Regions from separate parts of the Mesorhizobium sp. M6A.T.Ce.TU.002.03.1.1 genome, predicted to be linked through region 2. Evidence: predicted binding sites of a transcription regulator. Region 2 holds the regulator's gene; the other holds the start of a gene.
What was found. The regulator PhoB, encoded in region 2, activates phosphate uptake and scavenging genes when phosphate is short. The targets are predictions, from matches to a motif close to TGTCATNNANCTGTCAT.

Region 1 (4,195 bases), on a different contig from region 2:
CTGACCGCACTGGGATCGAAGCGGCTTTCCTTCCAGATCAACCGGGCAAAGAAGTCCTTGGGCAGGCCGTTTTGGTCCGCATGAGCCTCGATCAGGTTGCAAACCCGGTCGAGCAGTCGTTGTTTGGCGGGGCGCGGCGGATCGGCCTGGACGGCTGTCACCCAGCCCAGCCCACAAAGCAAGACAAACCCACCAAGCAAGACCGGCGTCGCCCAAGGGAGCCGCATAGATCTACTCCGCCGCGGCCTTGCCAAGTTGCCCAAACCGCTGCTCGATATAGTCGGCGACCATTTTCTCGAAGTCCGCAGCAATCGACGGGCCGCGCAGCGTCGCCGCCTTCCTGCCGTCGACGAATACCGGCGCCGTCGGCGTCTCGCCGGTACCGGGCAGAGAAATGCCGATATCGGCATGCTTGGATTCACCTGGACCGTTGACGATGCAGCCCATCACCGCGACCTTGAGGTTCTCGACGCCGGGATATTTTTCACGCCACACCGGCATGTTCTTGCGCAGATCCGCCTGGATGTTCTGGGCGAGTTCCTGGAACACGGTAGAGGTCGTGCGGCCGCAGCCGGGGCAGGCGGCGACGATCGGCACGAACTGCCGGAACCCCATGGTCTGCAGGAGTTCTTGCGATACCTGCACCTCCCGGGTGCGGTCGCCATTCGGCTCCGGTGTCAGCGAGATGCGGATCGTGTCGCCAATGCCTTGCTGGAGAAGGATGCCCATCGCTGCGGACGAGGCGACGATGCCTTTTGAACCCATGCCGGCCTCGGTGAGGCCAAGATGCAGCGCGTGGTTGGAGCGGGTGGCAAGCTCGGTATAAACGGCGATCAGGTCCTGCACACCGCTAACCTTGGCCGACAGAATGATTTTCTCGCGGCCAAGACCGATCTCCTCGGCCATTTCGGCCGAAAGGATCGCCGACTGCACGATCGCCTCGCGCGTCACTTCCTGCGCGGTCAGCGGAAAGCCTTGGCGCTGGTTGTCGTCCATCAGCCGGGTCAGAAGCTCCTGGTCGAGCGACCCCCAATTGACGCCGATGCGCACCGGCTTGTCGTGCCGGATCGCCATCTCGACGATATCAGTGAACTGCCGGTCCTTCTTGTCCTTGAAGCCGACATTGCCGGGATTGATGCGGTACTTGGCTAACGCCTCGGCGCAAGCCGGATGGTCGGCGAGCAGCTTGTGGCCGATATAGTGGAAATCGCCGACCAGCGGCACGTTGATGCCGAGCCGTTCGAGCCGCTCGCGGATGGCGGGCACGGCGGCAGCGCTCTCGTCGCGGTCGACGGTGATGCGCACGATCTCGGAGCCGGCACGATGCAGCGCCGCAACTTGAGCGACTGTCTGGTCGACATCGGCGGTGTCGGTGTTGGTCATCGACTGAACGACGACAGGGGCACCCCCGCCGACCATCACGCCGCCGACATCGACACCGACCGACGTGCGGCGCGGGAAGGGAGAGGAAAAATATCCGGTCATGGCCGGCTGCCCTTTGTTAGCGCATCACCCCGAATCCCGGAATCGGTTTCCGGAAAGGATCACGCGCAAAAATCAAAATACAGTGTCCTTTGCGCGCCCGAAAGGGCGCGCGGCGCTGTAGAAGGTCCGGGCATGAGGTGGAGGAGCAAAGATGGCTTGTCAATGGCGACAGGCAGGCAGACCTACCAAATCGATAACGGGAGAGGAGACAAACAGCCCATCGTATCCGTGCCGCTGGCGGCCGGAACCATCTCCGAGTCGTGTGAAGCAGCGCTCCGGCGGCATGGCCGCCACCGGAAAGATGCTCGTGCGCCGAAACCGGCGCAGCTATTCGAGGAAAAGCGTCAATGCGTGGTCGGTTTCGCTTTCAGTTTTTCAATCTCGTCCTTGAGTGCCAGCTTGCGCCGCTTGAGATTCACGATTTCGAGGTCATCCACTGATGGATGATTCATCGCGTCATCGATTTCGCGTTCGATGTCGCCGTGTTTCCGCTGCAACTCATCAAGATGGGATGCAAGAGACATGATTGGTTCTCCCTTTCATGGTTTCCTCGATTGCAGCCGTCAAGGCGTGTCCACCGCAGGCTCGCTTCTGTGACGGCATAATGACAGTGTGCCACCATCGGGCAGCGATGTCGAATGCTGCGTGGTAGCATTCCACGACAATGTGAAATGTGATATTGGCTGCGCGCCGGTGCAAGAGAGCCCCCGGCCCCGCCCAATCAGGCCCATTTTTGGGCGCCGCAGACGTGCAAACGGTAGATAATGTCCGAACAGGAACAGGCCGATATCCGCCTCGAATATTCTCGGCTGAAGCAAGAGCACGCCGATTTCGACGCGGCCATCAACGCGATGATCGCCATGGGCTGCGACCCGCTGCAGATCCAGCGCATGAAGAAGAAAAAACTATTCCTGAAAGACCGGCTGATGGCGCTGGAAGACCGGATCATCCCCGACATCATCGCGTGAGCGAATTCCCACTTGGCGACTCGGCAAACCTGCTCATCCTGTGATCGAAAGCCTCGCAGCGCGTTCGCGCAGCATGGCGATGAGATCGTCGGTCTTTTCTCCGGAAGTGTCGATGGGAACCACAAGGCATATCGTCGCCTCGACCTTGCCGGGCGCTGAAAAGACCGGCGCGGCAAGGCATTTTGTGTAGGCGTCGACAAGACCCGAGGTCACGCAGTAGCCGACACCGCCAGCCACGGCGATATCTTCTATGAAGTCGTCGAGCAGCAATCTGCGGCCGTCTGGCAGGACGAGATCGTCTTCGGACACCATGTCTTCGATCACGGCCCTTTCGAAACCGGCGAGAAGCAACCGCCCCGAAGCGGTCCAGGGAAGCGGGATCTGCAGACCTGTGGCCGAGCTGATCCGGAACGGCCTGGTGCCCGGACTTGAATGGACGATTGTGTAGCGGCCGCTTTGCAGCATGCACAATTCAGAGGTCTCGCCTGTCTCGCGCGACAGATTGTCGACCTCCTGCCGCCCTCTCCTGAGCAGGTCGTTGCCGCGCACATAGTCCATTCCGTAGAGGTAAAGCTTTTTTCCGAAATAGACGCGATTGCCGTCGCCGGCCATTTCCAGCAGGCCCGCATCGACCAGCGAGCGCACAAGCGTGTAGGTCGTCGAGCGAGGCGCATTCACTGCCTTGGCGAGATCGCCAATCCCGATCGCACGCTGGGTCGTGTGGAGAAACTCCAGGATCTGGAGCACCCGGTTGAGACCCTTCTCGCGAGAGCCCGATGCCCTGTCTTCGTCCAGGCCGGCGTCCGGTCGAACTGCCAAGGCATTGCCATCTTGCATTACCGGCTCCTGATGTTAGTATCTGTCTTGTATAGAGTACATGCGTCTCTTGTAAGGGACAATCACGTTCATTGCAACGACGCATGTTGCTCATCCAAAGGGGAACACAACACGAAGGAGGTCGCCGTGAACGACACATCCAAAAGACGTGAATTTCTGAAAATGGCCGGGCTTGCAACGGCCGGAGTGATGGGCGCAGCAGCAACGGTCGATGTTCAGAAGGCGGCGGCGCAAGCGGCGCCGGACAGCCTGCTGCGTACTGTTCTCGATCGCGGCAAGCTGATCGTCGGCACCGGCAGCACCAACGCACCCTGGCACTTCGAGAACGATGCCGGCGAACTCGTCGGCATGGACATCACCATGGGGCGCATTCTTGCCAAGGGGCTTTTCGACGATCCGACCATGGTCGATTTCGTCATGCAGGATCCGGCCCAGCGCATTCCGAATGTGACCACCAACAAGGTCGACATCTCGATCCAGTTCATGACCATGACCGCCCAGCGCTCGCAGCTGATCAACTTCTCGCGGCCCTATTACGTCGAAGGCATCGCTCTGCTGACCCTTCCGACCGCCGAGAACAAGACCTTCGACAAGCTGCTTGCCGGCGGTTCGGCAACGCGTATTTCCATCCTGCAGAATGTCGATGCCGAGGCAAATGTGCACATTGTCCTGCCGGAGTCGCAGGTGATGCAGATAGACACCCAGGCCAACGTGCTGCAGGCACTCGAGTCGAAGCGCGTCGACGCGGCCGCCGTCGATCTTTCCACGGTGCGCTGGCTCGCCTCACGCAACCCGGACCGCTACTTCGATGCCGGCAAAAGCTGGTTCAGCATGCTTTACGGCGCGGCGCTGAGGCAAGGCGATCTCGACTGGCTGACCTTCGTCAACGCATCCTTCGCGACGGC
Region 2 (4,195 bases):
TGACCTTGTCCTTCGCCTGTGCGACCGACGCGAGCGTCAGCGACATGGCGACCCCCGCCAGGATGGCGGCTGCGAATCTCTTCATGATAGTCCTCCCTGCGCCGCGTACGGCGCGACCAAACTGGCCCGAAGGCCGACACAAAGGCTCTATTTTTTCGAGCCTCGAAAAAATACTGGTCCAACGCCGAAGCGCTGTCAACATCATTTCTGATGGATTTTGATGTCCCTGCCGACTTTTTTCGAGCCCCGGAATAAACAATGACAGGGCCTTCTGCTTCTGCCAGTATTTGTTGGACGCTGCCGACGGCTTCCGGTTCATGAGCGGCCGCGGCAAGAGGGAGGAAGCAAAAGAATGTCGGTTGGAATCCGTCATGACGATTTGCGTCGGCGCAACCGGGCGATGGTGATTTCGGCCGTACGCCGGGCAGGCCAGCCGTCGCGAACCGAGATCGCCGCGACCACCGGCCTCAGCCATTCGACCATATCGGCGATCTCTTCCGACCTCATCCAGGAAGGCATCCTGACCGAGAGCAAGGCGAGCGAGACGGTTTCGCTGAAACGCGGCCGGCCGCAGGTCGGCCTCAGCCTCAATCCGGAAGCGGCAGCGGTGTTGGCCGTCGTGTTGTCGCTGAATTTCCTCTCGGTCGCCGTCATCGATTATGCCGGACAAGTGGTCGCCGAGGAACAGCGCCGGCTGGACACGCTGACCATGTCGCGCAACGAGCTGATCGACGAATGTGTCGCCATCGTCCGGCGCCGGCTCGAAGATCCCGATCTCGATGTCCAAAGCGTCGCCCGCATCGCGCTGGCGATCCAGGGCATCACCGATTCCCATGCGCGCGCCATGTTGTGGTCGCCGATCACGCCGCAGACGAACATTGCCTTCGCCGACATTCTGGAACGTGAGTTCGGCATCCCGGCCATCATGGAGAACGACTGCAACATGATGGCCGTGGCGCTGCGCTGGCGCGACCCGGATCGCTACCGCGACGATTTCATCGCCATCCTGCTCTCCCACGGCATCGGCATGGGGCTGGTGCTGAAGGGCGAACTGTTCACCGGCACCCATTCCTCAGGCGGCGAATTCGGCCACATGATCCACCGGCCGGGCGGCGCGCTTTGCCGCTGCGGGCGGCGCGGCTGCGTCGAGGCCTATGCCGGCAACTACGCCATCTGGCGCAATGCAAGGCAGTTGAGCGAGAACGCCGAGCCGGTCGCCGATGTCAGCGACGCCGAGATGCGGGCACTGGCGGCCCGGGCGCGCCAGACGGACGGACCGGAGCGCGAAGCCTACCGCAAGGCCGGCGAAGCGCTCGGCTTCGGGCTCGGCAGCCTGTTCGCGTTGATCGATCCGGCGCCGGTCGCCATGGTCGGCGCCAGCGCTGCCGCTTTCGACCTGATCGAGCCGGCCCTGCGCGAGGCCATCGCTCAGACCGCCGGCGGTCAGCATTCGGGTTCGATTTCCTTCGACACCGAGCCGAACGAGCTGCCGCTGATCCGCGAAGGCTGCGCCATGCGAGCGCTGAGCTTCGTCGACCAGGAGATTTTCGCGCCGGGCGCGCAAGGGAAGTCCGGCACGGCCAGGAAGCACGTGGCCTGAACGGAAGAACGCAGCTTGAATTTAGGCAGTCTGTTCAGTCTTCCCTGATCGCATAGCCCGCGCCGCGGATGGTGCGGATGACATCGGGCATGCGACCATTGTTGACCGCCTTGCGCAGCCGGCCGACATGGACGTCCACCGTGCGCTCGTCGATGTAGATCGTCTCGCCCCAGACATTGTCGAGCAACTGGCTGCGCGAGAACACCCGACCCGGGTGCCGCATCATGAATTCGAGCAGCCGGAATTCGGTCGGCCCGAGCCGGATCTCGCTCTTCTTGCGATAGACCCTGTGCGATTCGCGATCGAGCATGATGTCACCGACCTTCAGCACGCTGGACAGCACTTCGGGCTTGGCGCGGCGCAGCAGCGCCTTGACCCTGGCCATGAATTCCGGTGTCGAGAACGGCTTGACCAGATAGTCGTCGGCCCCGGTCGAGAGGCCGCGCACCCGGTCGCTTTCCTCGCCGCGCGCGGTCAGCATGATGATCGGCAGCCGCTCGGTTTCGGGACGCACCCGAAGGCGACGGCAAAGCTCGATGCCCGAAACCGCCGGCACCATCCAGTCGAGCACCAGAAGATCGGGCACGTTTTCCTGAAGCCGGATTTCGGCCTCGTCGCCGCGCGTCACCACCTCGACCTGATAGCCTTCGGATTCCAGATTGTAGCGAAGGAGGACGCCCAGCGGCTCTTCGTCCTCCACCACCATGATGCGCGGCGCGATCATCGGCCGGTTACCCCTGTCATGTCGCCGACGCCGACATCGTCGTTTCGTCGAGCTTCGGTCGATCCGCCGGCAATTGCTGCCCGGTCACGACATAGTAGGCGTTTTCGGCGATGTTGGTGACATGATCGCCGATACGCTCGAGATTCTTGGCGCAGAACAGAAGATGCGTGCAGGCGGTGATGTTGCGCGGGTCCTCCATCATGTAGGTCAGGAGTTCGCGAAAAACCGCCGTGTATTTCACGTCGATCTTCTCGTCGGCGGCGCGCAGCTCTTTCAACGCGCCGGCGTTGCGCGACACATAGTGCTCGACCACGCCGCGGAGCTGCTCGAGAACGAGATCCGCCATCGCGTCGATACCGTGCGAGAGATTACGCGGCGTGGCGCTCTGACCGACGGCGTTGACCCGCTTGGCTATGTTCTTGGCCAGGTCGCCGATGCGCTCGAGATCGCCGGCCATCCGGATTGCGCCAACCACGGCGCGCAGATCTTGCGCCATCGGCTGCCGCTTGGCGATCAGCGTGATCGCGCTGTCGTCGAGTTCACGCTGCCGCGCATCCATGATGGCGTCATCCGAGACGACGCGCTGCGCCATCGCATTGTCTGACGCGAGCAACGCGCGGATCGACGCTGCGACCATCGCGGCGGCGAGCTCGTCCATGTCGCGGATCAGCCTGTCGATGTGCTCCAATTCCTCGTCGAAAGATGCGACGGTATGTTCACCCATGATACTGTCCTCGTGCTCGAAATTCGCCGGACCGCTTAGCCGAACCGGCCGGTGATGTAGTCTTGGGTGCGCTTGTCGTCGGGGTTGGTGAACATCTTATCGGTCGCGCCCTCCTCGACCAGATAGCCGAGATGGAACATCGCCGTGCGCTGCGACACGCGCGCTGCCTGCTGCATCGAATGGGTGACGATGACGATCGTGTAGTTCTGGCGCAGTTCGTCAATCAGTTCCTCGACACGGGCGGTGGCGATCGGATCGAGCGCAGAACACGGCTCGTCCATCAGGATCACTTCCGGTGACACAGCGATGGCGCGCGCAATGCACAGACGCTGCTGTTGGCCACCGGAAAGGCCAGTGCCCGACTCGAGCAGGCGATCCTTGACCTCGTTGAACAGGCCGGCCTTCTTCAGGCTCGATTCGACGATGCCGTCCAACTCCGCCTTGCTCCTGGCCAGACCGTGAATGCGCGGACCGTAGGCGACGTTTTCGTAGATCGACTTCGGAAACGGGTTCGGCTTCTGGAACACCATGCCGACGCGAGCTCGCAGCTCGACGACATCGATTTTCGGGTCGTAGACATCCTCGTTGTCGAGCGTGATCTTGCCGCTTACCCGCGCGATGTCGATCGTGTCGTTCATTCGATTCAAGCAACGCAGAAAGGTCGACTTGCCGCAGCCCGATGGGCCGATCAACGCCGTCACCTGGTTCTCGCGGACATCGAGATCCACGTCGAACAGAGCTCGCTTCTCGCCGTAATGAACGGAGACCTTTTCGCCCTTCATCTTGATCGAAGGCTCGTTGGTTCCGCTACTCAGTTTCTGCTCGACGCTGGCTTCCGTCATGATGTTCATATCCTCTACTCCTTACCAGCGCCGCTCGAAGCGCCTGCGCAGTATCACCGCGATGGCATTCATGATGACCAAAAACACCAGCAAAATCAAAATCGCCGCCGAAGTCTTCTGCTGGAACCCCGCTTCAGGAAAATCGGCCCACATGAATATCTGCACCGGCAGGATCGTCGCGGGATCGGTGAAGCCACCGGGAATGTCGACGATGAAGGCGACCATGCCGATCATCAGCAACGGCGCGGTTTCACCCAGCGCATGCGCCATTCCGAGGATGGTGCCGGTCATGATACCCGGCATCG

Region 1: the regulator PhoB is predicted to act here: its motif matches at 2,079-2,095, upstream of EOC93_RS22715 (YdcH family protein).

Annotation. Positions count from the first base shown of each region.
Region 1 is NZ_RZTI01000087.1:9,341-13,535, reverse strand. Features, by position in the region: gene EOC93_RS22725 (lytic transglycosylase domain-containing protein) at 1-227, opposite strand, end outside; gene ispG (flavodoxin-dependent (E)-4-hydroxy-3-methylbut-2-enyl-diphosphate synthase) at 232-1,485, opposite strand; gene EOC93_RS22715 (YdcH family protein) at 1,830-2,009, opposite strand; gene EOC93_RS22710 (YdcH family protein) at 2,250-2,453, shown strand; gene EOC93_RS22705 (IclR family transcriptional regulator) at 2,487-3,290, opposite strand; gene EOC93_RS22700 (transporter substrate-binding domain-containing protein) at 3,417-4,195, shown strand, end outside.
Region 2 is NZ_RZTI01000016.1:38,908-43,102, forward strand. Features, by position in the region: gene xylF (D-xylose ABC transporter substrate-binding protein) at 1-85, opposite strand, end outside; gene EOC93_RS07710 (ROK family protein) at 353-1,600, shown strand; gene phoB (phosphate regulon transcriptional regulator PhoB) at 1,635-2,324, opposite strand; gene phoU (phosphate signaling complex protein PhoU) at 2,341-3,048, opposite strand; gene pstB (phosphate ABC transporter ATP-binding protein PstB) at 3,084-3,899, opposite strand; gene pstA (phosphate ABC transporter permease PstA) at 3,912-4,195, opposite strand, start outside.